Regions from separate parts of the Glutamicibacter sp. HZAU genome, predicted to be linked through region 3. Evidence: riboswitches for the same ligand, from Rfam matches in the RefSeq annotation. Region 3 holds a riboswitch; each other region holds the start of a gene.

Region 1 (7,709 bases), on a different contig from region 3:
GATGATCGTTGCCGGCCTGGTGCTGCTGGGCGGCGGCTCGCTGTGGATCGCCGGCGGCGTCTGGGCGGCCGCGTTCATCGTCGCCGCGCTGGCCATGCACGGCATCAAGGAAGGCCGCGACGCGGACCTCGAAGCCGAGGAAATGAGCCACTAGCCTCCCGGCTGGTTGGAGCGCGGGGCCGGTTGGAACCTACGGGTTACAGCCGGCCCCGCGTTCTTTCTCTGCCCCGGTTTCCTCGCAGAAATCCAGGAACGCGCGCAGCCGCAGGCTCAGGCGTTCCGAGGCGGTATAGGCCACGCAGATGTCGCTGACCCCGACCTCGCCTTCGATCTCCAGCGCCGACAGCGGCAACCCGTCGTAGCTCAGGTTGACCGGCGGACGCTGCACCAGCACGGTGTAGCCCAGACCCCGGGCCACCATCCCGCGCACCGCCTCGAAGCTCTGCGAACTCCAGCGCACCTTCGGATCAAGGCCCGACATGCGCAGGTTCACCAGCTGGTTATCGCGCACCGTGGGAATATCCAGTGAAACGAAATCGTCATCGGCCAGCTCGGCGAGCGCAACAGAGGTTCGGTCCGCCAGCCGGTGGTTGCCGCCCACCAGCACATACGGGCGGCCCGACATTACGCGGCGCCAGGATACCTGCGACAGCAGGTGGCGGGTATGGGTGAGCACCGCATCCAGGTGGCCCTTGAGCATGCGTTCTTGCAGCTCGGCGCCATCGCCTTCCACCAAGGTCACCTGCAGGTCCGGGTGGACATTGGTGAAGCGTTCGCAGATCACCGGGATCCAGAACGCTGCCAGCGAGGAATAGCAGCCGATCACCAGCGGGCCCGAGAGCTTGGTCTGGCGCTCGACGATCAGGTCCTGCACCTCTTCGGCATGGCGCACCAGCGCCCGCGAATCCAGCAGGAAGTCGGTGCCGACAGCGGTGAGCACCACCCCGCGCGCCCGGCGTCGCACCAGCAGCTGGGAGCCGACGGCGCGCTCCAGCTCGTCCATCGACTGCGACATGGCGGCCCGGGAAATATGGCACTGCTTCGCTGCAGCCGAAATGGACCCCAGTTCTGCGACGGCGACGAAATACTGCAGCTGGCGCAGGGTGTAATTGATCACCCACACAGTCTAGCCAGCGGGCGATTCTGCAGGCGCAAAACAACAGGCCCAGCATCGGCAAAGAATGCTGGGCCTGCTACGGAAATGGAAGCTACTTCGAGGCGCCGATCGCCCACACGCGTGGAAGCTCGGTGCCGTTGACCGCCAGGTCGCCGATCAACCGCGCCTTGAAGACCCAGGGATTGTGGTTGCCAGCGGTCCGGGCATTGCGCCAGTGCCGATCAAGGTTCTTGGAAACGCTCGTCGCGCTGGCAGCCAGCGCATCGAAGGCATGGGTGATGGCATTGAGCACCAGCGGGGTCAGCACCACCTGCGCCTGCGCGCTGGCCAACTCGGCCGCATCATTGGCCGCTTCGTCCTCTTCTGCGCTCGCCTGGCCGGTGTGCAGCGCCAGCGCTGTTTCGTAGGCTCCCTGCAACGCCACCGAAACGCGTTGAACCGTTGCCGCGGCGGCGAAGGATGCAGCGGAGACCTCGCCGATCACCTGCAGCAGCTGCGGGTCTTCGGCCGCCACATTGGCTGCGGCATGGCTGAAGGTCCGCTTGCGCGCCTTCAGCTCGGCGGCGAAGTCCCGTTCTGCCGCTTTGGCGGAGCCGGCCAGGACCGCCAGCAGCACCTGCTGGTAGAACGCGGTCTGGTACTTGAAACGGGTATCGAAGTCGATCAGGTCCTCCTCGGCCACCACCGCATCGGTGAAGGTGGAGGTTCCGGTACCCGTGGTGCGCTGGCCGAAGCCATCCCAGTCATCGGCCAGCTCGACACCGGGCTGGTGGCGGTTGACCGCGGCGATCACGCGCTTGCCGGTGTCGGTGCGCTCGGCATAGGTGTCCAGCCAGTCAGCGAAAATTGAGCCGGTGGAATAGTACTTGGTTCCATTGATCTTGAAGCCGCCCTCGCCGTCCGGGGTGACCTTGGTGATCACGTCCCCGACCTTCACGGTTCCAACCTCGGTCCACGAGTTGCCCACCAGTTCTCCGGCGGCGAAGCGGGCCAGCCACTTGTCGCGCCCCGGGCCTTCGGCGGCCACCAGCCGATCCTCGACGAAGGCGAAGTGCGCGCGCAGCGCCTGGGCGATATTGGAATCAGCGGCCGCAAGATCCACGAACAGCTCGAAGAGCTCAGGCAGGGTCGCCCCGGCCCCGCCGTGCGATTCCGGAACCCGGACGGCGCCGAAGCCGGCGGCCGCCAGGTCGGCCACCGCTTGGTAGGGCAATTCTCCGGTGCGGTCGCGTTCGGCAGCGCCCTGCGCGATGTCCGCGAAGAGCGGGGCAAAACGGGCTTTGAGCCCTGCAAGCCGAGTGCCAGTTGCAAGTACAGTCATCGTTGAATCCAATCCGTTCGAAATTCTAGGTGTAGAGCGAGAGCGGCTGGGATTCTCCGCGCAGGAAGTACGCGCCGACCTCGATCTTCTTGTAGTCCACCGGGTCATGCAGCGAGTGGGTACGCACGTTGCGCCAATACAAATCCAGGCCCACCGAGCTCGCGGTCGAGGATGATCCGGTCACTTCGAAGATCCGGTTCGCCACCTCGACGCCCACCTCGGTGGAGACCACCTTGGCTTCGGCGATTTCCACTGCCAGCGCGGCCCGCTCGGGCTGGGTGACGTCCCCGGCCTTGGACAGCAGCGCATCGAATTTCCGGCCGAGTTTCTCGGTCAGTGCAGCCACTGCGGCGGTGCGGGCCTTGAGCTCCCCGACGGTGCGCTGGAAAATCGGGTCTTGGGCGTAGGTGTCGGCCTGCGAGAACAGCCAGGCATTCTTGCGGCCCAGCAGGATCTGCTTGCCGCGCTGCAGCGCTCCTTCGGCGATGCCCAGGTAGAAGTTGGCGAATGCCAGCTGGATCCCCGGGGTGAGCAAGGTGGACACTGGTTCGTCGGTGACGAAACCGAGCAAGTCCTCGGCTTCAAGCCTGACGTTGTGGTACTTCAGCGAGTTCGAGGCGCTGAGCCGCTGGCCCAGGTAGTCCCAGTCGTCAACGATTTCCAGTCCTTCGATGTCGCGCGGCAGCACGAAGGCGAGAATCTGCCCGTCGTATTCCCCGCCCTGGACCAGTGCGTTGATGACGATGACCTCGCCAACACCGGAACCGGTGGAGAACCGCTTGGCCCCGTTCAGCCGGTACCCATCCCCTTCGACGCTCAGCGTCAGATCCGGGTCAACCGGATTAACCGAATCGCCCCAGAGCCAGCCGCCTTCCACGGTGCGTAGCCACCACTTGCCTTGCGCCTCCGCCGGAGCATAGAAGGCAATGCTGGACTGATTGATGTAGTGGTAGGCCAGTAGTTGCGCGATGGAGCCATCGGCCGCGGCCAGGATGCGGACCACCTCGAAGGCGGTTTCCCAGTGGGCTCCTGCTCCGCCGTATTCCGCAGGCACCAGGAGGTTCAGCAAGCCGGCCTCGCGCAGCAGCTGCACTTCGGCGAATGGCTGCTGGTTCTTGCGGTCGCGTTCCAGGGCGTCCTTGGCGAGCGTGCCTCCCACCTGTTGGGCAACTGCGCGCCACTGTTCCAGCTCGGTTTCGCTGGCGTTCCCGTAGTAGGGAACTCGGCGTAGTCCAGTGCTTTGTACGGTCATCTTCTTCTCCCTTGCGTTGCAGGTTCCGAAGGACGCAGGATCCCTGCGATTCCATCGATCCTGGCGTTAGCACTACCTGCCGGATGCAGGCTTACTGCGGCGTCGCGGAGCCAGGTCTCTCAGCCGCTCTGGATGGGTTGTGCTCCGAGTCAACCACTGCCGGCAGCAGTCTTGGAAGGGCACTGTCATACGAGGGAACGGCAGGACAAAATACGTCATCTTCGAGCCTCCTGCCTGCCTGATCGATGGCAGCGCGGCCTTCGTATGACACTTGCATGACGAAATCTGAACTCGGGAACTGCTCTGCCTCCGAATAGGATGGCTGTTCACGGCGAATAGTCAGAACAGGTGGAACGTGGATCCAGCAGGCGTCATCCCCTTCATGCTCGGGTTGATGGGCATCACTGTGGTGCCAGCGTTCCTCGCACCCATGGCCCGGGATGGAAAGCTCGCGCGCAATGCGTCCATCGGCATCAAGACGCGCCATACCTTGGCCAGCGACGAGGCCTGGCTGGCAGGGCATCGGCGGGCTGCGCCGCTGATGGCCGCGGCTACCTGGGCCGGCTGGGCCATGCTGGCCGGTGCAACGATTCTCTGCGTGCTGGGCCAGTTCGGTTTCGCCTTCGCCACAACCGGGGCCGGCTATCTCGCCGTCATCACGTTGCTGATGATCTCGGCCGCAAAAGCGAACAGGGCCGCGCGAGGCGTCTAGCCGGCATAGCCCGGCCAGTCTGCGGCCGCATAAAGAAACGGATCGCACCATCGGCAGATGGTGCGATCCGTTGTTTACTTGGCCAGCATCCTGCTACAGCAGTACGGCTCCCAGGAGCAGTACCGTCAGGAAGGCGGCGGTACCCTGGATGGCGGTCGCCACGCTCAAGGTCTTGTATGCGGTAATTACCGGAATGCGGCTGAGCTGCGAAACGACCCAGAAGTACGAGTCGTTGGCGTGCGAGACAACCATCGCACCGGCACCGACGGCCAGTACCGTGAGCACCATGCCCAGTTCCGAGCCCAGGCCCAAGGAGCCGAGCATCGGCGCGACCAGCGCGGAGGTGGTCACCATGGACACGGTGGAGGAACCCTGCGCGGACTTCAGCGCAGCGGCGATCAGGAACGGCACCGCCAGGCCCAAGCCCAGGCCGCTGAGCGAATCCGAAAGAATTGTGGTCAGATCCGAGGCCGCCAGCACCGCGCCGAAACCGGCACCGGCGCCGGTGATCAGCAAGATCGGGGCAGCGGTGCGCACGGCTTCATGCATCTGCTCGTTGAAGACCGACAGCTTGCTGTCGCCGCTGAGCAGGAAGGTTGAGGAGATCAAGCCGAAAATCAGCGCGATCACCGGAGTACCGATGAAGGAAAGGATTTCCAGGGCGATGCCCTCGCCGAACGGGAGCGAAGGCAGCTTCGCAATGGAGGCGGCGCAGATCAGCACGAGCGGAACCAGGATCGGCATGAAGGCCAACGCCGGGTGGGGCAATTTGCCGAAGCTTGCGCGCAGCTGCTCGTAGTCGAGTTCGGAGAGGTCGTCTTCGCCTTCACTGGGCAGCGGAGTCCACTTGGACTTGTTGAAACGGCTGGCGTAGGCCAAGCCGGCCAGCGCCGAGATGGCGGCAACTGGCAAGCCGACTGCGATGATCAGGCCCAGGTTGTCGGCAACGCCGATGCTCTCGGCTGCGGCCAGCGGTCCCGGAGTCGGAGGCACCATGGTGTGGGTTGCGTACAGGCCGGTCATCAATGCGATGGATGTCGCCAGCGCGGAAACTCCGGTGCGCAGGGTGATGGCTTTGCGCAGCGAGTTGAGCACCACGTACCCGGAGTCGCAGAAGACGGGAATGGAAACGATGTAGCCGATGATTGAGAGCGTCAGGTTGGGGAACCGCGTGCCCAGCACCTTGATCAGCGCATCTGCCATGGAGATCGCGGCGCCGGATTTCTCCAGGATGACGCCAATCATTGTTCCGAACAGGATCACCAGACCGATGTTGCCCATGGTGCTGCCGAAGGCCGTGGTGACCGTCGAGGCCACATCGGCCAACGGAATCCGGTAGGCGAAAGCGGCCAAGATGGCGGCGCCAATGAGGGCGAGGAATGGGCTGATCTTCAAGCGTGCCGTGACCATCACGATGGCCACGACAAGGATCAGCAGAACAAGCAGTTCATACACGGCGGGTTGGCTCCTTTGCCAATAACGGTAGTGCTCTGCGCCTGGCCCACGGCGGCAGAATCGGCGGACCAGCTCTGTCGGCAAAGCTGCTCAAGGCTTTGCCCGTTGGGCTAGATGCCTCCGTGCCGCCACGGAATTCGGGCGCAAAGATCGATCATCCTGCCAATATTAGGAAAAGCTGCCCCGGATGCCTATGGGCACACGACCATATTTGCCTGATTCTGGTCGGGGTAAATGTGTGCAAATATCCCGCTACTGCCACAACTGTCACCCGCACCCCCGTTCCCGGGTCCTAGAAAATATGCAGCTGCCCCAAGGCCACTCGCGCGTAAATCGCATGCTGGAGTTTCAGGGACTCGCTGGACTGCCGAATGTCCACACCACTGATCTGGCTGATCCGCTCAAGCCGTTGCACCAAGGTGTTGCGGTGAATATGCAGATCCGTGGCAGCCTGGCTCATCGATGCAGCCGTCGACACCACCAAGAGGGTTTTGGCCTGTTCCTCATTGAGCTGTTGCGCCGGGGCAGCCGCATGTTCCAGGCTGCGCGCTGGGGTGCGGGCGATAGCCACGGCAATTTCCCGGCTCCACATTCGGCGTTGGGCGTAGCGCGGCACGAGTGGCGGATAGCCCAGCAGCGCCCGCAGCGCCTCGGTTTCAGCCATGAGGTCCGCTGCCGTTTCCACCGGCATGGAGACGAGGAAACGCTCCTCATCCATGCGCTCTTCAGCGAAAGCGGGCTCGTGGGTGGCGCGTAGCCTCCAGTACGCACCGGAAAGGCTGATCCAAGACGTGCGATGGTGTTCCTTGGCCGGTTCTTCGAGCAAAGGATCCTCGACGCTTCGCGGGAGCCATGCTTCGATGCACTTGGGCCCGCGCAAGCCGTGGGCCGCCAGCGAGCGGTCGATGACTTCGGGGGCAACGCGGCCTGCGATCAGCGCAGAAATGATGTCTCGGGCCTCGGTCTCGCGGCGCGCACTGCGCGAGTGCTCGTAGTCCTGGGCGAAGAGCAATTGCACCGTCAAGGCAATCAGGCCGGCCAGCGGCTCCACCTCATGCGGAGCACCGGTCACGCCAACAACTCCGCACAGCTGGCCGTTCAGCGTCAGAGGGACATTGACCCCTGGCAGGGTTCCCGCGGAACCGTCAGCCTGGCTGACCCGGATGATGGCGTTGCGACTGATTGCCTCGGCGCTGCCGTCGTGGTGGGTGCCGATTCGCGCGGCATCGGTCGAAGCGATGATGACCCCGTGAGCATTCATGATGTTCACGTTGCGGTTGATGGTCGGAGCAATCGTGTCGACAACTTTCTGCGCCAATGCGCTGGCCAGCCGCGGTTGCTCCTTTTCGCTCATGAGCTCATCCTATCGGCTAGGGAGTGCACAAACATGAAACATAAGCGCACACAAGCAATCAAGGTTCCGGGCTGACAGCAACAGTTACTCGAAGCATCATCAATAAACCACCCGCAGTCACAGCCATGTGATCGCCATCACCAGCCAAGGGAACTGATGCGCCGCGGTAAAGCTAAAAAATTTTCCAAGTCAGAAAATACATTTATTGCTTGACAGTGCATTAGATCACACGCAATATGTTTATAAGCTTTCGGCCAAACAGCATCTCGGATATTTGTTGCGCTTGCCCGGATAGAAGACATGGGGAGTAGAAGTTGTGAGAAAAATCAGGTCGTCCGGGGCATTGCTAGCCCTCTTTCTCTTGTTTATCTGCGCTTTCTTCGGTTATCCGCTGGCAATGCTCATTTACGGCACTTTCCGCAGCGGACAACCGGGCACCGAAGGCTCGTTCGGCCTCGCCGGCATCGTCGATGCCTACGGTGATCCCGCGACATGGGA
Region 2 (7,709 bases), on a different contig from region 3:
GCGCGGTGGACATGAACCGCACAAACCCCTAAAAATCCGGAAGGAAGAGCACATGTCTGAGACGACTGCAGGTCAGTGCCCAGTAGTTGGCGCGGGGCGAATTCACCCGACCCAGGGCAACGCCAACACCGAATGGTGGCCGAACAAGCTGAACCTGAAGATCCTTGCTAAGAACCAGCAGGTATCGAACCCATTGGATGAGGACTTCGATTACATCGAGGCATTCAACGCACTGGACATGGAGGCCCTGAAGGCCGACCTGATCGAGAACATGACCACCCGCCAGGACTGGTGGCCAGCTGACTTCGGACACTACGGTCCGCTGTACGTCCGCATGGCTTGGCACTCGGCCGGCACCTACCGTTCGCACGACGGCCGTGGCGGTGGCGGCGCAGGCCAGCAGCGTTTCGCTCCACTGAATGCATGGCCAGATAACGTCGGCCTGGACAAGGCCCGCCGCCTGCTGTGGCCAGTGAAGAAGAAGTACGGCCAGTCCATCTCCTGGGCTGACCTCATGATCCTGGCCGGCACCGTGGCCATGGAGCACATGGGCCTGAAGTCCTACGGTTTCGCCGGCGGCCGCAAGGACGTCTGGGAAGCAGATGACGATGTCTACTGGGGCCCTGAAAAGGTCTGGCTGGACAACGAGCGCTACACCGGCGACCGCGATCTGGAAGCACCACTGGCTGCGGTCCAGATGGGCCTGATCTACGTGAACCCAGAGGGCCCGGACGGCAACCCTGATCCGCTGGCTTCGGCAGTCGACGTGCGCGAAACCTTCCGCCGCATGGGCATGAACGACTACGAGACCGTCGCCCTGATTGCCGGTGGCCACACCTTCGGCAAGACCCACGGCGCCAACAACGTCGACCGCATCGGTCCGGATCCAGAAGCCGCTCCGCTGGAGGAGCAGGGCCTGGGCTGGAAGAACGGCTACGGCGAGGGCAACGCGGAGAACAACACCGCATCGGGCCTGGAAGTCACCTGGACCTACCACCCGACCCGTTGGGACAACGAGTTCTTCCACATCCTGTTCGCTTACGAGTGGGAACTGTTCGAGTCGGCAGCAGGCGCCAAGCAGTGGCGTCCGGTCAACGGCGGCGGTTCCGGCCTGGTCCAGGCAGCGCACGAGACCCTCGAGCGCCGCGAACCGCGCATGCTGACCAGCGACCTGGCCCTGCGCTTCGACCCGATCTACGGTCCGATCTCGAAGCACTTCAAGGAAAACCCTGAAGAGTTCGCCGATGCCTTCGCTCGCGCATGGTTCAAGCTGACCCACCGCGACATGGGTCCGAAGTCCCGCTACTTCGGTCCAGAAGTTCCAGCCGAGGATCTGGCATGGCAGGATCCGCTGCCGGCAGCTCCAGAGGTCACCCTGGGCGCCCAGGAAATCGCGGCGCTCAAGGAACTGATCAAGGATTCGGGCCTGACCGTGCAGCAGCTGGTCTCCACCGCGTGGAAGGCAGCGGCCTCGTTCCGCAGCTCGGATAAGCGCGGCGGCGCCAACGGCGGCCGCATCCGTCTGGAACCACAGGTCTCCTGGACCGTGAACCAGCCGGAGCAGCTCAAGCCAGTCATCGCCAAGCTGGAAGAAATCGTTGACACCTTCAACGCCACCTCCAGCATCAAGACGTCCTTCGCTGACGTAGTGGTCCTGGCCGGCAACGTCGGTGTCGAGCTCGCGGCAGCTGCCGCTGGCCAGCAGATCGACGTTCCATTCACCCCTGGCCGCGTTGACGCGACCCAGGAGCAGACCGACGTTGAGCAGTTCGCATGGCTGGAGCCAGTCTCCGATGGCCTGCGCAACTACGACTCGGGCTTCATCAAGATGCCAAGCGAGTACCTGCTGATCGACAAGGCGAACCTGCTGGGCCTATCCGCACCGGAACTGACCGTACTGGTCGGCGGCCTGCGCGTACTGGGCAACAACTGGGATGGCTCGAACCTGGGTGTCTTCACCGAGAACCCGGGCGCGCTGACCAACGACTTCTTCGCGAACTTGCTGGAGCCAGGCATCGCCTGGACCGCTTCCGAGGACGAGCAGACCTACCACTCGAAGGACGGCCGCTGGGTCGGTTCCCGCGTGGACCTGGTCTTCGGTGCCAACTCGGAACTGCGCGCCCTCGCCGAGGTCTACGCTTCGGACGATGCCAAGGAGAAGTTCACCAAGGACTTCGCCAAGGCATGGGCTAAGGTCATGGACGCGGATCGCTTCGAACTGCGCCGCAAGTAGCAGCTAGCTGGCTGCTATCTCGCAGCATATAGTGCTGGGCTGTTGCTTCCCCTGATGGGGAGCAACAGCCCAGCACTTTTTTATGCAGTTTTTGGCCGCTAGAACAACGTCGCCGCGCTGCCGGCGAAGTCCGGATTCTCCAGTTTCAGCAGTTCCGTCTTGGCTTCCAAGCCACCCAGGTAGCCACCCAGCGAACCATCGGTACGCAGCACGCGGTGGCAGGGCAGCACGATGGGAATCGGGTTGGTGGCGCACGCTGAGCCGACGGCTCGCACCGCCTTCGGCTTGCCGATCTGCTGCGCCAGCTGGGCGTAGCTGAGGGTCTGCCCGTAATCGATATGCCCCAGTTCCAGCTGCACTTGGCGGCGGAACTGCGTAGAGAGCTGCAGATCCACCGGGAGCTCGAAACTGTGCCGTGTGCCCGCGAAGTACTCATCGAGTTGCCGGGCGGTCCCATCCAGGCTCGACTTGTCGCGCAGGATGCGTGGGCTGAGCTTTTCCGAGAGCAGCTCAAGTATCCGGTCGTGGCCCTCGGATTCGAATGCCACCCGCACCAGCCCGGCATCGGTGCTGGCCAGCAGCAATGAACCCACTGGGCTGTCGACCATCCGATAGGCGACATCGACAAGTTCAAGCGCGCGGGCTTTTTCAGCGAGCTGGCCTTGCAGCGCGTCGAGGGTTTGCATTTCAGCGGCCGTCGCCTGCTGCTGATAATTTTTTTCGTTCATGGCTGCTCCCGCCATAGTTCCTGGTCGTCTAGCCGGACCCGCAGGTTCTTGATCCCGTCGGCACCGGCCCTGCGGGCAGCGGCTTCGCTGCCCGAAAGGATTTCGGCAATTTGCGCGTAGCTCATCCCGCCCAGGTACCGATAGGCCACGACCTGCCTTTGCTTGCCGGGAAGCTGATTCACCTCGTGCCAGAGCTGAAGATTGTCCAACTGCAGATCCGGCCGGTTCATCCCGGACGCGGGACCATCCATGTCCTGGTCATTAAGGATCTCCGGCTTATGCTTGCGCAACTCGTCAATGGCCTTGTTCCGGGCAATGCGCACCAGCCACGCCAGGACATTGGCATCATCTGGCAGCTGCGGGTACGTCTTGAGCGCGGCGAGGAAGGTTTCGGACCAGGCATCTTGCGCGCGGTGCTCATCCAGCAGGGCGCGGCAAACACGCAGGACGTTCAGTCCATATTCTTGGACTATCCGCTCAAATGGTGCTTGCATGGCTCTCCTGGGATTTCGCGACCTGCTGGCCTCTCACCATGTAAACGCAACGGCCACCTGTTCTGTGAGGTGTGAATGAAAAATTTTTTCATTCACCCCGCTGCCGCACGGATTCCTAGAATGCCACCAAGTCGGATTCACCGGCGAGCTGCTCAAGCCGGGCCAAATCCACGTCGATAATTTCGCCATTCTCCACGCCTTGGGCTTGCCTGGTTCCTGCCAAGGCGTCGCGAATGGTGCGCATGGTGGCGCCATGGCTGACAATCATGATCTTGCGTCCGGCATGCTTGCTGGCTAGGCCCAGCAGCGCTGGCACCGCGCGGTTCAAGATGTGCGCACACGGCTCAATCTGGTCTGCGGCGGCAGCCGATTCCTTGTCGCTGACCTCCGCCATGTTCCGGCCCTCCAGCGGGCCGAAACCGCGTTCAATGAGTTCCGGAACTGCGTTGCCCGTCGCTGCCCCGATCTGCTGGGCAATCAGCACGGCAGTTTCCCGGGCACGCGCCAAAGGGGATGCCAGAATGAGCGAAAAGTCTTGGCCGATGAGCTTGCGCCCGACCTCGCGAGCTTGCTCGCGTCCGGTTTCGTTCAGCGGGATGTCGGTTTGCCCCTGCAGTCGGCCTGCAAGGTTCCAATCGGTCTGCCCGTGTCGAACCAGTGCCAGCGAAGTATCCATGGCTCCAGCCTACCGGTGCCATAGATGTCGAAGAATCTCCGATCACAGGTCCGATACGCAACGTTACGACTCATAGTTGGGTCACGAACGGTCATGTTGCGAAGATTATTACACCATCCCGAGCGGCCGAGAGATCTGGTTCGATGACGCCGCAGCAACCTGCCACATCCGGTGGTTACGGTGCTACCGCCAGAAACGATGCAGCCGCTTACCCGTTGGAGAACGGCAGGAAGCGACATTGATTCCGGGATTCCTGCCTCGATCGCGGCCCGCCCTGCGGTGCACGCGAAACCCCAATCGACAAGGAGTCGTAAGCCACCATGGCAGATCACAAGTTTGGATTCCGCACCCGCGCCCTGCATGCCGGAGGCACCCCCGATGCTGAGCACGGCTCACGCGCAGTGCCGATCTACCAGACCACGTCGTTCGTCTTCAAGGACGCTGACGATGCGGCCAACCTCTTTGCCCTGCAGAAGTACGGCAACATCTACTCGCGTATCGGCAACCCGACCGTGGCGGCCTTCGAAGAGCGCATGGCTTCGCTGGAAGGCGGCATCGGCGCGGTTGCCACCGGCTCGGGCATGGCCGCGGAATTCGTCACCTTCGCGGCCTTGGCCCAGGCAGGCGACCACATTGTGGCTTCCTCCAAGCTCTATGGCGGCACCATCACCCAGCTGGATGTCTCGCTGCGCCGCTTCGGCATCAGCACCACCTTCATCGACTCCAACGATCCCGCGGACTTCGAAGCCGCGATCCAGGAGAACACCAAGGCCGTCTACACCGAGGTGGTGGCCAACCCGTCCGGCGACATCGCCGACCTGAAGGGCCTGGCCGAAGTCGCGCACCGCCACAACATCCCGCTGGTCGTGGACTCGACGCTCACTCCCCCATACATCCTTCGCCCCATCGAGCACGGCGCGGACATCGTGATCCACTCGGCCACCAAGTTCATCGGCGGGCACGGCACCACCCTGGGCGGCGTCGTCATCGAGTCTGGCAAGTTCAACTGGGGCAACGGCAAGTTCCCCACCATGACCGAGCCGGTAGCCAGCTACGGCAACGTCTCCTGGTGGGACAACTTCGGCGAATACGGCTTCTTGACCAAGCTGCGCAGCGAGCAGCTGCGCGACTTTGGTCCGTCGCTGCCGGCCCAGTCGGCATTCCAGCTGCTGCAGAGCCTGGAGACCCTGCCGCAGCGCATGGACAACCACCTGTCCAACGCCAAGCAGGTCGCCGCCTGGCTGGAATCCGATGAGCGCGTCACCTACGTGAACTACGCAGGCCTGGATTCCCACCCGCAGCACGAGCAGGCCAAGGAGCTGCTGCCCCTGGGCGTCGGCTCGGTCTTCAGCTTCGGCGTGAAGGGCGGACGCGAAGCCGGCGCCAAGTTCATCGAGGCGCTGCAACTGGCCAGCCACCTGGCCAACATCGGCGATGCCCGCACCCTGGTGCTGCACCCTGCCTCCACCACGCACCAGCAGCTGAGCGCCGAGCAGCTGGTCTCCGCTGGCGTGCCAGAAGACCTGATCCGCTTGTCGGTGGGCCTGGAAGACGTCGAAGACATCCTCTGGGATCTGGACCAAGCGCTGGCCGCTTCGCAGGAAGCTGCCGCCGGTTCCGCCGCGCAGTTCGAAGCGCCAACTTATGACGGTTCCGCCTGCGCCTTGCCAACTGCTTCGAAGGGAGCAAACTAATGACTGCCGTTGAAACCACCTGGGAAGGCCCGGGAGCCGCGCAGCGCCTGGAGATCCTGCGCGAGACGAAGACCATCGCCATTGTCGGCGCTTCGAACAAGCCGTCACGTGCCAGCTACTTCGTGGCCACCTACCTGCTCTCCTCCTCACGGTACAAGGTGTACTTCATCAACCCGGTACTCGACGAGATCCTGGGCCAGCCGGTGTACAAGTCGCTCGCCGATCTTCCGGAGACCCCGGATCTGGTGGAGGTCTTCCGCAAGCATGATGACCTGCCCGGCGTGCTGGACGAGGCCCTGGCCGTGGGCGCGAAGACCCTGTGGCTGCAGCTGGGCTCCTGGCACGAGGAAGTGGCCCATCGCGCCGAGGCCGCGGGCATGAACGTGGTCATGGACCGCTGCGTGAAGATCGAGCACGCCCGCTTCCATGGCGGTCTGCGCCTGGCCGGATTCAACACCGGCGTGATTTCCTCGAAGCGACAGGTCCTCGCCTAGGAAGTCCGGAGCTCCACATAATGGGTGCATGCAGCATTCCGCTGCATGCACCCATTATGTGTTCGGAACAGCTCCAGAGTTTCCGTGCAGGCCGACGGGACTGGGCTTTTCCCGCGGCTCATTCGGCAGGAACGTACAGTTCACCTGCGCAATCATGCGCGATGCAATTTCCTCGCCTTCCCCCGAAACCCACTTAAAACCAAATAAAGCCAAAAATTCTCCACATTTTCACTTGACGATGCCACACAATCGGGCATAAAGTCATGGAAACACAGATCAATGTGTTGCAGGTCATGATGAATTGCGGAGGCAAGAATGTTCGCCGAAGAACGACACCGGCTGATCGTTGAGCAGCTGGAAGCTGACGGGAAAGTAACCGTCGCACAGCTCGCGCAGCGCTTCGATATCACCCGGGAAACCGTGCGGCGGGATCTGGCCCAGCTGGAATCCGAGAACTACCTTCGCCGCGTCCACGGCGGAGCGGTTGCCATCACCGAGGCGAGCACCCGCGAGGAAAGCTACGTGGTGCGCACCGCCATCCATTCCGAGTCCAAGGCCCGCATCGCCCAGCGCGCACTGAGCCTGCTGCCGGTCTCCGACGCCTCGGTTGTCATCGACGCGGGAACCACCACGGAAATCCTGGCCGAGCGCATGCTCAAAAGCGCCGCGGGCAACGGCCTGGTGGTCATCACCCATGCCCTGCCCATCGCCGCTGCCCTGGTCCACAGCCCGGATATCGCCTTGGAGCTGATCGGCGGGCGGGTCCGCGGCATCACCGGCGCCTCCAGCGGAGCACGCACCGTGCTGGAATATTCCCAGTACCGGGCGGACATCGCCTTCATCGGCACCAACGGGCTGCATGCAGGATTCGGCCTGAGCACCCCGGACCCGCTGGAAGCCGCCGTCAAGCGCGCCCTGGTCGCCAGCGCCCGCCGCGTGGTGCTGCTGGCCGACGGATCCAAATTCGACCAGGAAACCCTGGTCTGCTTTGCCCGGCTTGAAGACATCGACACCTTGGTCACCGACCAGCAGCCCGACGGGGAGCTCGCTGCCGCGCTGGAAGCCGCGGATGTCGAGGTGGTGATCGCATGATCATCACGCTGACCGCCAATCCGGCACTGGACAAGACCATCGAGCTGGCCGACCCGCTGGCTCCCGGTGCCGTGCAGCGCGCTGTGGCCAGCCATGTCCAGGCGGCAGGCAAGGGAGTGAACGTCTCGCGCGCCATCGCCGCGGCGGGTGGCGCCACCTTGGCCGTGCTGCCCGGAGCCAACACCGACCCGCTGGTCACCGCGCTGGCCCACGACCAGCTGGCTCACCGGAACCTGCCGATCGCCGGAGCGCTGCGCACCAACACCACCCTGACCGATCCCGATGGCACCACCACCAA
Region 3 (7,709 bases):
CATCGGCTTCGTGGGGCTCGGTGCCATCGGCACGCAGGCCCTTGAACTCTGCGGCAGCCTGGGTGCCCGCTGCGTCGCCGTGCGACGCACCGTCCCGGAGCAGCTCCCGCCCCATGCGGCCTGGGTGGGCACCATGGATGCATTGCCACGCCTGCTGTCCGAGGCAGACGTGCTGGTGCTGTGCGTGCCGCTGACCGATGAGACCACCGGGCTGATCGGCAGCGAGCAGCTAGCCGCACTGCGCCCCGGGGCAGTGCTGGTCAACGTCGCCCGTGGCCCGGTGCTGGACCTGGCTGCGTTGCACGAGGCGCTGGATTCGGGCCGCTTGGGTGCCGCGGCGCTGGATGTATGGTGGCAGGCTCCGGAGGGTATGCAGGCACCGGAGGACACCCGGCGCCTTGCCAACCATCCCCGAGTCATCGCTACCCCGCATTATTCAGGCCATTCGAACGACACCTTCACCCGCCGGGTGCAGGAAATCTGTGCGAATATCGATGGCTACGCGAACTGCCTGCCCGTGCGAAACGCTGATTAGAATAGGAGTTATGCAAGAAGAAGAATTGATGCAGACGGTCGAAGAAGAATTCACCGCCATCTTATTGCGTGCCCGCCAGATGCTGATCCGCCGTGCCAAGATCATCCACCCGGATCTGCAGGACCCAGGGTACCGCTTGCTTGCAGTGGTCATCCGTGACGAGGCCCAGCAGCAGGGATCGCTCGCAGAGAAGCTGCGCTTGGACAAGGCAACCATATCGCGCCTCGTGCAGCACCTTGAATCCTTGGACCTTGTCACCCGTACCCAGGATCCTTCCGATGGCCGGGCCCAGCTGGTTTCGGCAACAGATATAGCCAAGGAAAAATGGCGTTCGAGCGGCAACACGCTGCGTCAGGAACTGCGCCGCCAGCTCAAGGAATGGGAAGCATCCGAACTGAAGAACTTCGGAGATCTCCTGCACCGCCTCAACCACAGCTTTGACGAAATTCTCTAAACCGCTAGAGGAGCCGAAGCCTTGGAAACCCTACAGTTTCCAAGGCTTCAGCTTTTTAAGCATCAATCCATCAGTGCCAAGAAATCATCGGCAGAAAGCGCAGCGCTCTGTGCTCCCTCGGCGGTGTCGCCCAAGACATCGTTGAACAGCTGAGTCTTCTTGGCCTGCAGCGCGAGCACCTTGGATTCGATGGTGTCCTTGGCTACCAAACGGTACACATAGACGGGCCGGGTCTGACCGATGCGATGAGCACGGTCAATCGCCTGTGCTTCGGCCTGGGGGTTCCACCACGGGTCAAGCAGGATGCAATAGTCCGCTGAGGTGAGGTTGATGCCGAATCCACCGGACTTCAGCGAGATGAAGAAGACCGGGAAATCCCCCTCGCTGAAACCGTCAATCAGTTCCTTGCGCTTGGGTCCACTGGTGGAGCCATCAAGGTAACCGTGCTCAATGCCCAGCTCCTCGGCGACGTCGCGTGCCTTGGACAGGAAGCTGGTGAATTGGCTGAAGACCAGGATCTTGTGTCCTTCGGAAACCGCATCCCCCATGAGCTCGCGCAGCATTTCCAGCTTCGCGCTGGGCGCATTGCCTTCGCCTACCAGCGAGGGATCCAAAGCCAGCTGGCGCAGCAAGGTCAGCGACTGGAGAATCTGGAACCGATTCGAATCAACATCGCCAACCAGGCCCAGCACTTCTTGCCGCACGCGCTGGAAGCGGCGGTCATAGGCTTTCCGGTGCCCTGGCTCCAGCTCGACTTCCAGGACCTGTTCGGTCTTTGCCGGCAGCTCGGGAACGACCTGTTCCTTAGTGCGGCGCAGCACGAACGGTCGCAGACGGTTCTTCAAGCGTTCCATCCGTTCCTGGTCCCCGTCGGCGATTGGCTTCTGGTAGTTGTCCTTGAAGGACTTCGCACCACCCAGCAGGCCAGGTGCGGCCAGCGAGACCAACGCCCACAGTTCCATGAGGTTGTTCTCCATGGGCGTGCCCGTGACCACGAATTTGCACGGCACCGGCAGCTGCCGGGCCTGCTTGTAGCCCTTGGACGCGTGGTTCTTCAGCTGCTGGGCCTCGTCCATGATCATCACGTTGAAACCGGCAGCCTCGAAATCCTCATAGGCCAAGCGGAAGATCGTATAGCTGGTCACCACCAGCTGCGCATCACCGATCTGCGCAGCCAAATCCTGCCCGCTCTTCTTTGCCGTAGAGGTAATGCCAGTGACGCTCATCTGCGGGGCAAAACGCTGAGCCTCATTGATCCAGTTGCCCACCACCGAAGTAGGGGCAAGCACCAGGAACTTCTGGCTGGGATCTTCAACGCGTGCCTGCTCCAGGCAGGCCAGCAGCTGGACGGTTTTGCCCAGACCCATGTCGTCGGCGAGGACTCCGCCCAGGCCGTGGGTGCGCAAGAAGTCCAGCCAGGACAGGCCGTGGCTCTGGTAGGGGCGCAACTGCGCATTGAAGGTATCCGAGAGCTCAACAGGCTTCATCTCTTCGCCGCTTTGCAATGCCTTCATGGTCTGCAGCCACTGGTTGTGCTGGGCTTCGATAATTCCCAGATCCACCAGTTCCTGCCACCAGTCGATGCTCAACTTGTGGATGCGAATCGTATCGCCCTGCACCGTGCCCAGCTCCCCTGCTTCGGTGATCAGCTGGCGCAGCTGGGCAAAGTCCGCACCATCAATCGGGATCACCGTCAGGTCATCGAGGATGAGGTATTCATCTTGCTTGGTCAGTGCTTCGAGCAGCAGCGCGAACGGCACCTTGATCTCGCCGAGTAGCACTTCCACTGACAGGTCGAACCAGTCCCCCGTGCTTTCACCCGCTTCGACGCTGACAGTCGCGGGGGCATCGCTGATCCGATATTTCGGCAGCCGATTCTGCTCCTCGATAATGACATCGGGATGCTCTTCCAGCAGCGGCAGTGCGTGGACCAGGAAGTCGATGGATTCAGAGGTGCTGAATTCCTTCGGAGGGAAAATCCCTGATGAGGTCAGCTGCCCCAGCGAACCCAGCTCGCCGAGCTTGTCCTGCACCGAAGCGGCAATTTCCCGTTCCACTGCCTGCTGGCGAGGCCCCTTGGTGGAGTACTCCCAGGAATAGCGCACGGTCAGCGGGGTTTGGATGCTCTCCAAGGACAGCTTGAGGCTGGGGCGCGCGGGAACCGGGATGCGGTAGCTTCCATCTTCGCTCTTCAGCGGCGCCATTAAGCGCAGCCGGTCCAGGTGCTGCCGCTCGAATAGCTCGATGGCTCCATCCGGGATGATGTGCGCACCGGATTCGATGAATGCCGCCAGTTCCTTTCTGACCGGTTCTGCGAACTGCGCGAAGCCGAGTTCCTTCGCTTTGGGCAACGGGCTGGAGGCGTAGGCCAGCAGGGTCGGCGGCGTGCCGATCGGCAGGAGGTGGTGGTGCTCTTCGTGCGGGCCGCGCAGCTTGCCTTCCATGCGCAGGCCCTGCTCAGTGCGGCGCACATCCACGTGGGCCATGGCTGGTTGCGCACTGAATTCCACCGGGAGCTTGGCAGCGGAACCGCCGTTGACGATCTGCACTCCGGCGTCGCGCAGGGCCTCGAAGGCATCCAGCAGGTCCTGGCCAGGCAGATCCATCAGCGAGATCCAGTCCTTGGGATCCCACGAATGCCGGTAGGTGTTCTGTTCCACGCGTTCACGCAGCCGGTCCAGTTCAACGACCGCTCGGCGCTGCTTCTTGGAGAAGCGCTCATCGAAGGCGACGTTGCGCCAGCTGACTCCAGTCTGGACCCAGGGGCTCTTGGTGCCCCGGCGGGCCGGCCGCGCCTGCAAGGTCAGCGCGTCCTCGCCTCCGTAACGGGGTTCGCTGACCACTTTCAGGATCAATCCCAGCGGTTCCTCGTCAATCAGTTGCTCATCTGGAATTGCTGGAAGCAGACGGTCAAGGGTCCGTTCCCACTGCGGCTTGCTGTTGCGTTTCCATGCGAAAGGGTCCACCCCGGAGTCGGAGACGAAGAAGCCCTGGTCCTCTTCGGTGGTGACCTCAATGAGCAAGGCGGCGACATCCTCGCAGGATTGAACGCCCGGATGCTTGCTGCAGAAGCTGGTGAAGCTGATATTGCCGCGGTTGATTTGCAGCTCGGCCATCACCGATTCGCGCAGCACCATTGCCGAAATGCGGGTATATCCCGGCTTCATGTCCCGGTGGACGATCTCCACTTTTCCGGAATCGCAGAGGAACTGGCCCAGGTTGTATTCGGATTCGGTCACCAAGGTCTGGGCCGCAGAAAGTGTCAGCTGGAATTCCATACTCGCCGTTCATTGTTCGTGCAGTGGGTGCCCGAGAGCTCGATTCCATCTTAGCGAGCAGCCAGACAAGTTGCCCGATGACGAAAAGTTACCCCTGCCCTTTACGCGCTGGCACCGCAGCCGATAGAAAAGAACCACAGAATCACGAGTTCCGCTCTTTGAGCCCTGGCTGAGTGGACGGCAACCCTCCTGCGTCATTGTGCGGGGTGCCCCAGGTGAAGATTCGACGCATCTTGAACGCCAAGGTGCGTAAGCGATGGCGCCCCTTGCGCCAGAAAGGGGATTAATTCCTCATGTCTAATGCAGCATCTACCCTGACCGTATCCGAAGACCGCGCACAGCGCCTGCAGGAAGCAGGCAAGGGCTGGGGCGAACGCATCTCGGCGGCCCCGCAAAGCGCCAAATTGACCTTTACCGTTCAGGGCGAGGGTTTCGATTCGGTAGCCAGCAACATTGTCTCCGGGAAGCACACTTTCCAGGTCGACGAGCCAGCTGCCCTGGGTGGCAACGACGTGGCCGCCAGCCCGGTGGAATATGCGCTCGGCGCGCTGATCTCCTGCCAGGTTGTGGTCTACCGCTTGTATGCCCAAAACCTTGGCATCCAGGTGGACGACGTGAAGATCCAGGCCAATGGCCACCTCGATGTCCGTGGCCTCCTCGGCATTGACAAGTCCATCCGCCCGGGCTTCTCGTCGGTGGAACTGGACATCCAGATCGCCGGCCCGGAATCGGCCGAACGCTATGAAGAACTGCGCCAGGCAGTGGATGCCCACTGCCCGGTACTGGATCTGTTCGCCAACCCGGTACCGGTGCGTACCGCGGTGAGCATTGCAGCGGCCAATTAACGTCCGCTAAACCAAACAAGTAGCCGCCGCGGGCCCTGGCTTCGGGGCTGCGGCGGCGCACTTGCGGTAAAGGCGGGCTACTTCCCGAGGAAGTTCAGCAAGACCTTGCCGGACTTCGAAGAATTCTTGGCTGTTTCAAAGGCTTCGAGGCCCTCGGCCACCGGGAATTCGTGGGTTACCGCCGCGGAAATCTGCAATGAGCCATCGGCCAGGGCAGCAAGCACTTGGTCGATTTCGCCGTTGAAGCGGAAAGACCCGGCAAGTTCCAGCTCGCGGGTAATCGCCAGGGAAATCAGTGCAGGTTGCTCTCCCGAAGGCAGCAACCCGACCATGACCACGCGCCCGCCGCGCACAGCACCGCGCACCGCCGAGGCCAATCCGCGGTAATTGCCGCTGGCCTCGATCACCACATCGGCGTTCACCTTGGCAATCGCCTCCTGGTCATCGGCACGCAAGGTGGATGTGGCACCCAGTTCCTTGGCAATTTCCAGCGGCTTATCGTGCATGTCCACCGCGATGATTTCCTCGGCTCCGGCACGCTTGAGCACGGCCACGGCCAGCGCTCCGATCGGGCCAGCGCCAATGACCAACGCCTTCTTGGCGGCAACCTCGCCGGCTCGCGATACCGCGTGCCAGGCCACTGCGGCTGGCTCGGCCAGCGCAGCGTCGCGCAGCGACAGTCCGGCAGGCAGTTCGCGAAGCATCCGGGAGGGCAGATTCACCTCGCGCGCAAAGGCGCCCTCGGTATGCGGGTAGCGGGCAGCCGAGCCCAGGTAGGTGCATCCCGGTGAAAGGTTCGGGCAGGCCTCCGGATAAGGTTCCCCGGTCTCCCCTGGTGTTGCAGGGTGCACCGCAACTTTGGTTCCGGCTGGCGGACCGCTGCCGTCGGCGGCAGCCTGGATGACGGTGCCGACGATCTCGTGCCCCAGAACCATCGGGGCCTTGAGGATGGATTCCCCAGCGGCTCCGTGGCTCCAGTAGTGCAGGTCCGATCCGCAGATGCCTCCGTAGGCGATGGCTACGCGTGCCTCATTTGCTGCCGGTGCTGGCAGCTCGATCTGCTCGATGCGCAGGTCCCCGGCCGCGTGCGCCACGACGGCCAAGGTCCTGTTGGACAGGGCGCTAGACGACAACGCTCATGCCTCCGTCGATGAAAATGGTTTGCCCGTTCACGTAGTTCGATCCACCCGAGGCCAACCACACTGCTGGGCCCGCTAGGTCCTCGACGGTTCCCCAACGGCCAGCCGGGGTGCGGCCCAGGATCCAGGAGTTGAATTTCTCGTCATCCACCAGATTCTGCGTCATTTCGGTGTGGATATAGCCCGGTGCGATGCCGTTGATCTGAAGTCCTGCTCCGGCCCATTCTGCGGTCATGGCGCGGGTGAGATTGCGCAGTCCGCCCTTGGCCGCGGTGTAGCCGGAGATGGTGGGTCGGGCCAGGTCGGTTTGCACCGAACAGATGTTGATGATCTTGCCTTCGCCGCGTTCTACCATGCCACGTGCGACTTCTCGGCCTACTAAGAAGGCGCTGGTGAGGTTGGTATCGATCACGCGCTGCCAGTCGGCGACTTCCAGTTCCAGCATGGGCACGCGGTGCTGGATGCCTGCGTTGTTCACCAGGATGCGGATGGGGCCGATGGTCTTTTCGATGGCGGCGATATTCTCGCGCACAGTGGCGTCATCGGTGACATCGAAGCAGACGCTATGGATTCTTTCTGCGCCGTAGCAGGCGGCGAATTCGGCGGCCGTTTTGTCAAGCCTTTGCGCATCTCGGCCGTGCAGGATGATGGTGGCACCGGCATCGGCCAGTGCTTTAGCAAGTTCGCGGCCAATGCCGCGGGAGGACCCGGTGACCAAGGCCAGTCGTCCGGACAGGTCAAAAAGTTGGCTCATGAATTCCCTCGCAAGAAGTTTCGATGGTAAATCGACGGGAACTGACCTGCGATATGAACCTGCTGTTGCATCCGAAAAAGTAGCCCCGTCGCTGTCCCAGAATATATCAGATATATAAGGGTCGAGGGGCAATAAAGTCCGACTTATACGGTCGAAGTTTAGATGTTGGCGCTAGCGGGTCTGCGAGTAGAACCAGTTGATGTGCTCTTCGAGCAGCTGGGCTGCCCGTTCGCGCTGGTTCGTCGCGAAGGCGTGGTGGATGGCCTTGTGCTGGCGGCGCAGCACGCGCACCACCGGCTGCCAGGCCTCGTCGCTGGGCACTGAGTCGGAGACGTAGTCGCTGATCGAGTTGCGCAGCGATTCCATCATCGATTCCACCACGGCGTTGCCGGCCATGGAGGCCAGGAGCACATGGAACTCGGCATCGATGCGGTGGAAGGACTCGCGGGAAAGCTGCGGGTCGTCCATGCGCATGATCAGCACCGCGGTGCGGTCGATGACCTGCTGGGCGTAGACCGGGTCGCGGGGGTTCATTTGCGCGGCCCAGGTTTCCAGCAGGATGCGCGACTCGACGATCTCGCGGACGTTGATCCCCTTGGCCGCCAGGTGCAGCCGCAATGCTTGCGAGATGCCGGCCGAGGGGTTGGAGATGATCACCGCTCCGGAGTTCGGCCCGGAGCCGGTAGAAGTCTTGATAATGCCCA
Region 4 (7,709 bases), on a different contig from region 3:
ACAATTTGCCCACGGCACATCACGCCTACGCGGTGGCTGATCCGTTCCACCACATGCAGATCATGGGAAATGAACAGGTAGGTCAGTTGTTCTTCGCGCTGCAGCTGGTCGAGCAACTCAAGTATTTGTTCCTGGGTGAGTACATCAAGTGCGCTCAATGCTTCATCGAGGACGAGAATTTTGGCACCGCTTGCCAGAGCCCGGGCAATGGCGACGCGTTGGCGTTGTCCCCCGGAAAGCTCTCCTGGGCGTCTTCCGACCAGCTGTTCTGGCAGGTTCACCTGATCCATCAACTGCGCTACTCGCTGGGCACGCCAAGCGGAATCACCCAGACGGTAGTTGACCATTGGTTCAGCGATGATCGAGCCGATCGACTGTCGAGGGTCCAGAGCAGAGTCGGGGTTCTGATAGACCAGTTGCGCGTCCCTCCACAGGTCATAGCGCTGCTTGCCGCTGATGTTGGCAACTTCTCTGCCGTTGACCAGCACCGATCCTTCGGTGGCTGGATGCATTCCCATGATGATTTTTGCTGTTGTGGATTTTCCGGAACCGGATTCGCCTACCAGCGAGAACGTGGTGCCTCGCTGCACTTCGAAACTGACGTCGGAAAGAACCTGGTGCTCGTTGCGGCCTTTGCCGAAGACCTTGCCGAGTCCCTCCACTGTGATCGCGATGTCGTCTGAGGTTGAAGGTTGTTGCCTGTCCTGATGCGCATAGGCCTGGTCGAGCAGTGCCTTGGTGTAAGGTTCAGTGCTCTGTGCAACCAGCGCCGGAACGCTGCGATCTTCGAGGAGCCTCCCCGAATTCATGACCAGTACCCGGTCTGCGATGTCAGTCGCAACAGCCAGATCGTGAGTTACGAAGAGTACAGTGGTTCCCTTCTTCCGAGCCAGCGAAACGAAAACTTCCAAAACTGTGCGCTGGACGGTGACGTCCAAGGCGCTGGTGGGTTCATCCGCAATGAGCAGTTGAGGATTCAACGCGAAGGCGATGGCAATCAATACACGTTGCTTCAGCCCGCCAGAAAGCTCGTGCGGAAATTGATCCAGCCGGCTTTCCGCCCGGTCGATGCCAACGCTCTGCATCAGTTCGATTGCCTTAGAGCGCCACTGGGCCTTTGGAACTGAGCGTGACGGATGCAAACGGAATACTTCGATGATCTGGGAGCCAATGGTCTTCACGGGATCCAGCGAGGCGCCCGGATCCTGCGGGACTAAGCCGATTCCGGCACCACGAATGGCACGCCAGTCGGACAAAGAAAGATTGGTGACTTCAGTACCGCCGAAACGCACGCTTCCTTGGACCTCCGTCCCCTGTGGCAATAGGCCAATCAGGGTCTTGGTCAGCGTTGATTTGCCCGAGCCGGATTCACCGACAATGGCAACGATTTGTCCCGCTGGAATTTCCAAGTTGATGCTGTCAGCAGCTACGGTGCCTTGGGCATACTGGACTGTTAAGTCCTCTATGCGGATCACCGCAGAAGAAGCGTTGCTGGTTGCGTTCATGGTCTTGTCCGTTCATCGAAGTGTAGAGCTAGAAGCGGAATGCCTTGTTGATGGCACGTCCCAGTACGGCTGTCAGCATGACCGCCGACACGATGACCAATCCCGGCAATGTCGTCAGCCACCAAGCCACCGAAAGGTACTGGCGGCCTTCGGAAATCAGCAGTCCCCATTCAGGGGTTGGCGGTGGCGACCCGAAGCCGAGGAACCCTAAACCGGAGATCGCAAGAATTGCAGCACCCAGATCCACAGCTAGCAAGGACAGCACCGGACCGACGATATGCGGGATGATGTGCCGACGCAGCACCGTGAAGTACTTCCCGCCACTCATTAACGCTGCCTGCACGAAATCTCGAGAGCGGACCCTCAGCACCTCTGTGCGCACGAGGCGTGCGAATGCAGCGATCGAGGCGATGCCTACACCCAGGCCCAAGGACAGCGGTCCAGGTTCAGTCGCGGTGACCAGAATCAGCGCAATGAGGAAGGCCGGAACTGCCAGGACAATATCGACAAATCGCATTGCCACGGTATCTGCGAAACGTCCAGCAGTGCCCGCCAGCAGACCGAGGATCGACCCGACAACGCTTCCAACCAAGCACGCCAGGCCCGCGGTCAGCAGCGTCTGGCGCGTTCCGTAGACAACTCGGCTGTAGATGTCACGCCCCAGATGGTCGGTTCCAAACAGGTGTTCCGCGGATGGCGCTAGCAGCTTGTCAGCCGGCACACCAGTAATCGGGTCGTGGCCCGTAAAGAGCGATGGAAGAAAAGCCCACGCCACAAATACGGCCAGCGGAATGAGAACCCACCAGGCGGCAAACCAGCGTGCTGCTGGATTTCCTATTTTGGTTGCAGGCTTGGTTGAAGCTAGCGGCTGGTCTGCTGTGTCCACCGATCCAACGTGTTCGGTTATGAGACTCATTAGTCCTACTTTCCTTACGCAACAAGCGAGCGGGTTGCGCCGCTTGTTGACGTGACGATGCGTGGATCGAGCTGCGGGTGGATGAGATCAACGAGCAAGTTGACTGCGGTGAAAACGACTGCGGTCAGCAGCACCAATCCCTGGACCAGTGGAATGTCCTGCGCCGTCACTGACTGCAAGATCAGCTGGCCTAATCCCGCGCGGGAAAACACGGTCTCGGTGATGACGGAACCAGCGAGCAAGGCACCGATGGTGATACCGGCAATGGATAGCGCGGCCGGGGCCGCGTTCTTCAAGGTGTGCCGGTAGAAGATCCATGCTTCGCTTGCGCCTTTGGCGCGCAAAACTTCAATAAACGGTTGCCTATTCACTTCCTGCACGCTCTTGATCAGGACCTGGGCAATCGGAGCGCTCAGGTGCACGGCCAGCACGAAGATTGGCACCGCCAACGACATGAACGATCCATCCGGGAACAGCGACATCACGCCGAGCTGCACGGCCAACAGCTGCAAGAGCAGCAGCCCCAACCAGAAAACAGGTATCGAAACCATCAAAGGTGGCAGGTTCAGCAGCGCCTTGCGCAACTTCCCGCCTCTGGCTAGGCTCGCAGCCGAGGCGATGATCAGGGCGAATACCACTGAAAGAACGAATGCACTGCCAGCCAGAATCAAGGTTGATCCAGCGACTTCCCCGATGCGCGTTGCCACTTCCGAACCATTGGATAACGAATATCCAAGATCCCCGCGAAGCAGCCCGAGCAACTGCGAGAAGTACTGCACGAAGAGCGGCTGGTCGTATCCGTAGTATGCCTTCATCTGGGCAATGGTGGCCGGATCCGCCGCCGAGTCAGTGCTCAGGAAGATCGTGACCGGGTCATTCGGCAAGGATTGCACGGCAATGAAAACCGCTGTGTAGGCAAGCCAGATGACCAGAAGCGCCTGTCCCAGTCGTTTTACGATGTAAGTGCCCATGGATTTGGTTCCTAGCCTTCGCTCTTCCAAGCACCTTGGAAGATGGGCGCGGTACCGGAAGTGAACTCGACGTTCGCCGAGCTATTGGCGCCATAGACCTGGACTTCGTCCCAAAGAACCAGCGTCAGGGCCTTGTCCAGCACCAGGGCACGCTGTTCTTCTTCGACCAGCTTCAGGTGTTCCTCATCGGTGGCCGCCGACTGCTCTTTGGTGAAAAGCTTGTTCAGTTCAGGATCAGCGCGAAGGGTCTGGTTGTTGTTCGCAGGTGCATAGACCGGGCCCAGTCCGCCGTACGCAAACTGGCGAGTTCCGAAGAACTCCACCTTGTCGTCGACAAGTGCGTTGGTCAGGAAAGTATTGTCCGCCGCGCGGTTGATCAGCTGGACGCCGATCTCGCGCCATTGCTGCTCAATCAGTTCGAACGCTGGCTTGATGACTACGGAGTTATTGGAGGTGGAAACCGTGACTTCCAGCTTCTTCCCGTCCTTCTCCCGAATGCCATCTGCGCCCGGCTTCCATCCGGCCTCGTCCAATAACTGCTTGGCCTTTTCCGGGTTATAAGCCAATTCTGCTGACAGGTCTACAAACCCTGGTGCCTTGTGGTTGAGGATCGATCCCGAAATGACATAGCTATCCGAGAGAACGGTGTCTTTGATGGCCTGGCGGTCGATTGCAACCTGCAGTGCCTGGCGGACTTTGACGTCTTCCAGCTTTCCCGAGCCAATGCGCACGGCCGCGTGGTTGGTGGTCAGGTCCACCCCTTCGGCGGCATAAACCTTGCCGCCGCTGGAGGCCAGCACCTGTTCGTCTACCGGCTGCAATCCTCGGACGAGATCCACCTGCCCGGACTGGGCGGCGCCGGCACGGCTAGCGACCTCTGGAAGGTACTTGATAACCAGGGTATCCAGGTAGGCATCGCCCTGGTTCGGGGCAGTTTCTGGCGCCCAGGCGTAGTCATCCCGGCTGCTGAAAACGACTTCTTCATCAGGCTTTTCCGATTCGAAGACGAATGGGCCGGAACCAACTATCTTGGAGATCGAAGACTGCGCGGCATTGTCCAGTTCAAGGGTCTTCGGGGACACCAAACCAGCAGTTACGGAGGAAGTCGACCTGAGGAAATTGGCATCTGGTCGCTTGAGCGTTACTTTGACCTTGTTGCCCCCTACGACTTCTGCCGACTTATAGGCGGCAAAATCAACGTTTGGCGCAATCTGGGCAGACTTGATTCCCTTTCCAAGGGCGTCCAGGTTCAGCTTCACAGCCTCAGCATCCAGCTTGGAGCCGTCTGAGAAAGTGACACCGTCGCGAATGGTGAAAGTGAACTCCGTCTGGTCCTCATTGGCTTCGAACTCGCTGGCGATCCAGCCAACCAGTTTGCCGGCTTCCACGTCATAGTAGGTCAGGCGATCAAGCACTGAGTTCAGAACATTCGCCTTCTCATAGAAGCGTGCTGCCTGAGTCTGCCAATTGTTGATAGGGGTGACTTCAGCGAAGGTGAAGGTGCCTCCTTCAACCGGCGTCCCTGGATCGGCTACCGCCTGCGCTGCGCCCGTCTTATTGGCGTTGCCGCCGCACGCGGTGAGCGATAAGCCCAGAACGGCAAGAATCGCAGTGGTCTTCAGTCCAAAATGTGCTGTACGCATGATTTCAAATGTCCTCTCGGTTGGTGACCCGAGGATTACGCCTAGATTCCCTGTACGTTCTGCCATGATTCGTGGGACTACTCTTGGCGAGTTTCTCCCGGCAGACTGTCGTGAAAATTAGCAATCTCCATCGGTCCTGGCCTTAGCACCGCTCCCGTTCACGGGTGGTTGCTGCGACTTCAACGAGCCAGGTCTCTCGGTCGCTCTGGATGGGGTGTCCGGCTGTACCGGCCGAACAATTCAAGTCTGCAACCCGTGAATTCAGCAGACAAGCGTTACGTAAGACAGGGGTCATGAAGTCACACAACGCATTCTGAAATGCCCGATGTTCGTCATATTGGGCGTAATTCTCTGTCACAAGTCCAAGGATTAAGCACCTTGACAGGAAATCCTTGACGCTGCTGGCCTCGGCGGAGATAATGCGTCATCAGGAGCGTGAAGCGGCCCGGCTCCTGTCGGTGCCGGGCCGCTTCGCGAACGCCGATCCGTGCGGCGCAATGGGGGTTGCCGTCAGGAACCGGAGACCGGGGTGAGCACTCCCTGGACCAGCGGATCCTCGGTCGTGGCCAGGTACTCCTGCAGCCGCGGATCGGAGAATGCTTCCACCAGCTTCTGCGCATCGGCGCTCTTGGCATACTCCGCGCCCATGATCAGGCGGGAGGCAAAGGTCTTGGGCGGCTCGGGGAACAAGATCCCCTGGTCGCGGTCGACCTTGCCCGCATCGAACTGGGAGACGTAGCCGATCGCCACGCCGACGTCGTCAAGCATGCGCGGCATCGCCAGCAGGTCGGCTTCCTTGAGCTCGAAGCCCCGGGGGTTATCAACCACATCGGAGATCTTCGCGGTGCGCGGTTCGATGTCCGGGTCCAGGCCGAGCAGGCCCTCGCGTTGCAGCAGCCACAGCGCCTGGCCCTGGTTGGCCACGTCGTTGGGCAGCAGCAGCGAGGCGCCGCGCGGGATGTCCTCGACCGATTCGTAATGGTTCGAGTAGAGCCCGAAACCCCACTGGAAGAGCTCCACCGTGGGTTCCAGCTCGACTCCGGCAGCCTCGGCGGACTGCTCCATGTACCACTGGTGCTCGAAAATGGTGGCATCGAATTGGCCGCTGGCCACCGCCTGGTTGGCCTGGATCGGATCCTGCAGCCCGACCTTCTCGATTTCGATGCCGTAGTCAGGCGCGATCTGGCGCGCCACGAAATCCAGGATCTTCTCCTCCCCGGCCATGGCCGGTTCGAAGTGGACCGTGAACTTCGTCTGGCTTCCGGCGGCCGAGGCGGCGGCAGGGGCGGAGCGCTGCTGGCCCAGCAGCACGCCGAGGATGAGGGCGGCCACGGCCGCGAGGGCGGCGATGGTCCAGGGAAGGGCATTGCGGTTCTTGCGCAGCGTGAAGCCGTGGTCGTGCCCGGTGTGCGGTGTAGTCATGGTCTCGCTCGTTCGTTCGTCGATGGTGTTCAGGGACGCGCCAGGGCGCGGGCGATGCGGTCGCCGAGGAATTGGACAATTTGCACGGTCAGGATCAGCACCACGATGGTCGCCAGCATGACGTTCATGTCGAAGCGCTGGTAGCCGTAGGTCACGGCGAGATAGCCGATGCCCCCGGCTCCAATGGTCCCGGCGATGGCCGAATACTCGATCATCGAGATGGTGTTCAGCGTGATGGCCGAAGCCAGGGCCGGCAGCGCCTCGCGGATCTGCGTGGTGCCGATGATCTGCGCGGCCGAACCGCCGGTGACCAGCCCTACGGCCAGGTTGTGCCTCGGCAGGTCGTTCAGCGCGTTCTGCACCAGCCGGGCGAAGAACGGGATGCCGGCAATGGTCATGGGCACGGCGGCCGCGGCAATGCCGATGGTGGTGCCGGTGACCCATTTGGTGAAGGGGATGATCGCTGCCATCAGCACCAGGAACGGCAGGGAGCGCCCCATGTTGGCAATCCAGCTGAGCACCGCATGCAAGCGCGCCCGCGGGAAGAGCCCCTGCCGATCGGTGTTGTACAGCGCGATGCCCATCAGCCCTCCGAGGCTGATGACCAGGGCCATGACGATTCCGACCATGGCCCAGGTCTGGCCGTAGGCCGGCAGCATCAACGCGGGCAATTGCTGCCATGGAGTGTCGGTGCCCACGGCTGCGCTTTCAAATGGGATTCTCATGCGTTGGCCTCCACCAATTCGTGATTGTTGCGGGCCAGGCTGCCCGGGTCGGCCTGCAGGCCCCACCCGTCCAGCAACCGGAGCAGGTCCTGAGGGGTCGCGCCCCGCACGCCCAAGCGCACTCGGCCCAAGGTCCCCTCATGGTGCGCCTCGACGGCGCCGCCAAGCAGGGCCACCGCGATCCCGTGCTCGATGCCCAGACGGGAGATCCAGCCGGGATCGACCCGGTCCTTGCGGTAGGCCACCGTCACGGCATAGTCGAAGCCTGCCGGCAGTTCCTCGGACCGCAGCGGCAGCAGCTTCTCCCCGGTCGCCGAGCCAGGCGAGGCCACCAGCTCATGCAGGGCTCCGTGCTCGGCAATGCGCCCGCCGGCCAGCTGGGCGACCTCGTCGGCCACATGCCGCACCACATCCATCTCATGGGTGATCAGGATGATGGACAGGCCCAGGTCGCTGCGCAGCGAATCCAGCAGCCCCAGCACCTGGTGCGTGGATTCGGGATCCAGGCCCGAGGTGGCTTCGTCGGA

The links. Region 3 has a riboswitch for S-adenosylmethionine ahead of EKH49_RS00780 (OsmC family protein). Riboswitches for the same ligand answer to the same signal wherever they lie in the genome.
Region 1: another riboswitch for S-adenosylmethionine. It lies ahead of EKH49_RS11845 (acyl-CoA dehydrogenase family protein); the one in region 3 lies ahead of EKH49_RS00780 (OsmC family protein).
Region 2: another riboswitch for S-adenosylmethionine. It lies ahead of EKH49_RS10130 (O-acetylhomoserine aminocarboxypropyltransferase/cysteine synthase family protein); the one in region 3 lies ahead of EKH49_RS00780 (OsmC family protein).
Region 4: another riboswitch for S-adenosylmethionine. It lies ahead of EKH49_RS10040 (ABC transporter substrate-binding protein); the one in region 3 lies ahead of EKH49_RS00780 (OsmC family protein).

The regions. Positions count from the first base shown of each region.
Region 1 is NZ_SCKZ01000006.1:439,982-447,690, reverse strand. Features, by position in the region: gene EKH49_RS11860 (MFS transporter) at 1-154, shown strand, start outside; gene EKH49_RS11855 (LysR family transcriptional regulator) at 191-1,117, opposite strand; gene EKH49_RS11850 (acyl-CoA dehydrogenase family protein) at 1,209-2,438, opposite strand; gene EKH49_RS11845 (acyl-CoA dehydrogenase family protein) at 2,464-3,690, opposite strand; SAM riboswitch class I at 3,739-3,829, opposite strand; gene EKH49_RS11840 (SdpI family protein) at 4,046-4,402, shown strand; gene EKH49_RS11835 (GntP family permease) at 4,496-5,857, opposite strand; gene EKH49_RS11830 (CdaR family transcriptional regulator) at 6,150-7,211, opposite strand; gene EKH49_RS11825 (ABC transporter permease) at 7,573-7,709, shown strand, end outside.
Region 2 is NZ_SCKZ01000006.1:87,072-94,780, forward strand. Features, by position in the region: gene katG (catalase/peroxidase HPI) at 53-2,233, shown strand; gene EKH49_RS10115 (methylated-DNA--[protein]-cysteine S-methyltransferase) at 2,332-2,961, opposite strand; gene EKH49_RS10120 (RNA polymerase sigma factor) at 2,958-3,455, opposite strand; gene EKH49_RS10125 (histidine phosphatase family protein) at 3,571-4,131, opposite strand; SAM riboswitch class I at 4,242-4,353, shown strand; gene EKH49_RS10130 (O-acetylhomoserine aminocarboxypropyltransferase/cysteine synthase family protein) at 4,452-5,825, shown strand; gene EKH49_RS10135 (CoA-binding protein) at 5,825-6,319, shown strand; gene EKH49_RS10140 (DeoR/GlpR family DNA-binding transcription regulator) at 6,635-7,411, shown strand; gene EKH49_RS10145 (1-phosphofructokinase family hexose kinase) at 7,408-7,709, shown strand, end outside.
Region 3 is NZ_SCKZ01000001.1:164,742-172,450, forward strand. Features, by position in the region: gene EKH49_RS00765 (2-hydroxyacid dehydrogenase) at 1-535, shown strand, start outside; gene EKH49_RS00770 (MarR family winged helix-turn-helix transcriptional regulator) at 546-989, shown strand; gene EKH49_RS00775 (DEAD/DEAH box helicase) at 1,052-4,267, opposite strand; SAM riboswitch class IV at 4,408-4,529, shown strand; gene EKH49_RS00780 (OsmC family protein) at 4,561-5,112, shown strand; gene EKH49_RS00785 (L-idonate 5-dehydrogenase) at 5,190-6,245, opposite strand; gene EKH49_RS00790 (SDR family oxidoreductase) at 6,235-7,005, opposite strand; gene EKH49_RS00795 (FadR/GntR family transcriptional regulator) at 7,177-7,709, opposite strand, start outside.
Region 4 is NZ_SCKZ01000006.1:64,238-71,946, forward strand. Features, by position in the region: gene EKH49_RS10025 (ABC transporter ATP-binding protein) at 1-1,505, opposite strand, end outside; gene EKH49_RS10030 (ABC transporter permease) at 1,534-2,421, opposite strand; gene EKH49_RS10035 (ABC transporter permease) at 2,436-3,392, opposite strand; gene EKH49_RS10040 (ABC transporter substrate-binding protein) at 3,404-5,035, opposite strand; SAM riboswitch class I at 5,160-5,251, opposite strand; gene EKH49_RS10045 (MetQ/NlpA family ABC transporter substrate-binding protein) at 5,546-6,457, opposite strand; gene EKH49_RS10050 (methionine ABC transporter permease) at 6,487-7,182, opposite strand; gene EKH49_RS10055 (methionine ABC transporter ATP-binding protein) at 7,179-7,709, opposite strand, start outside.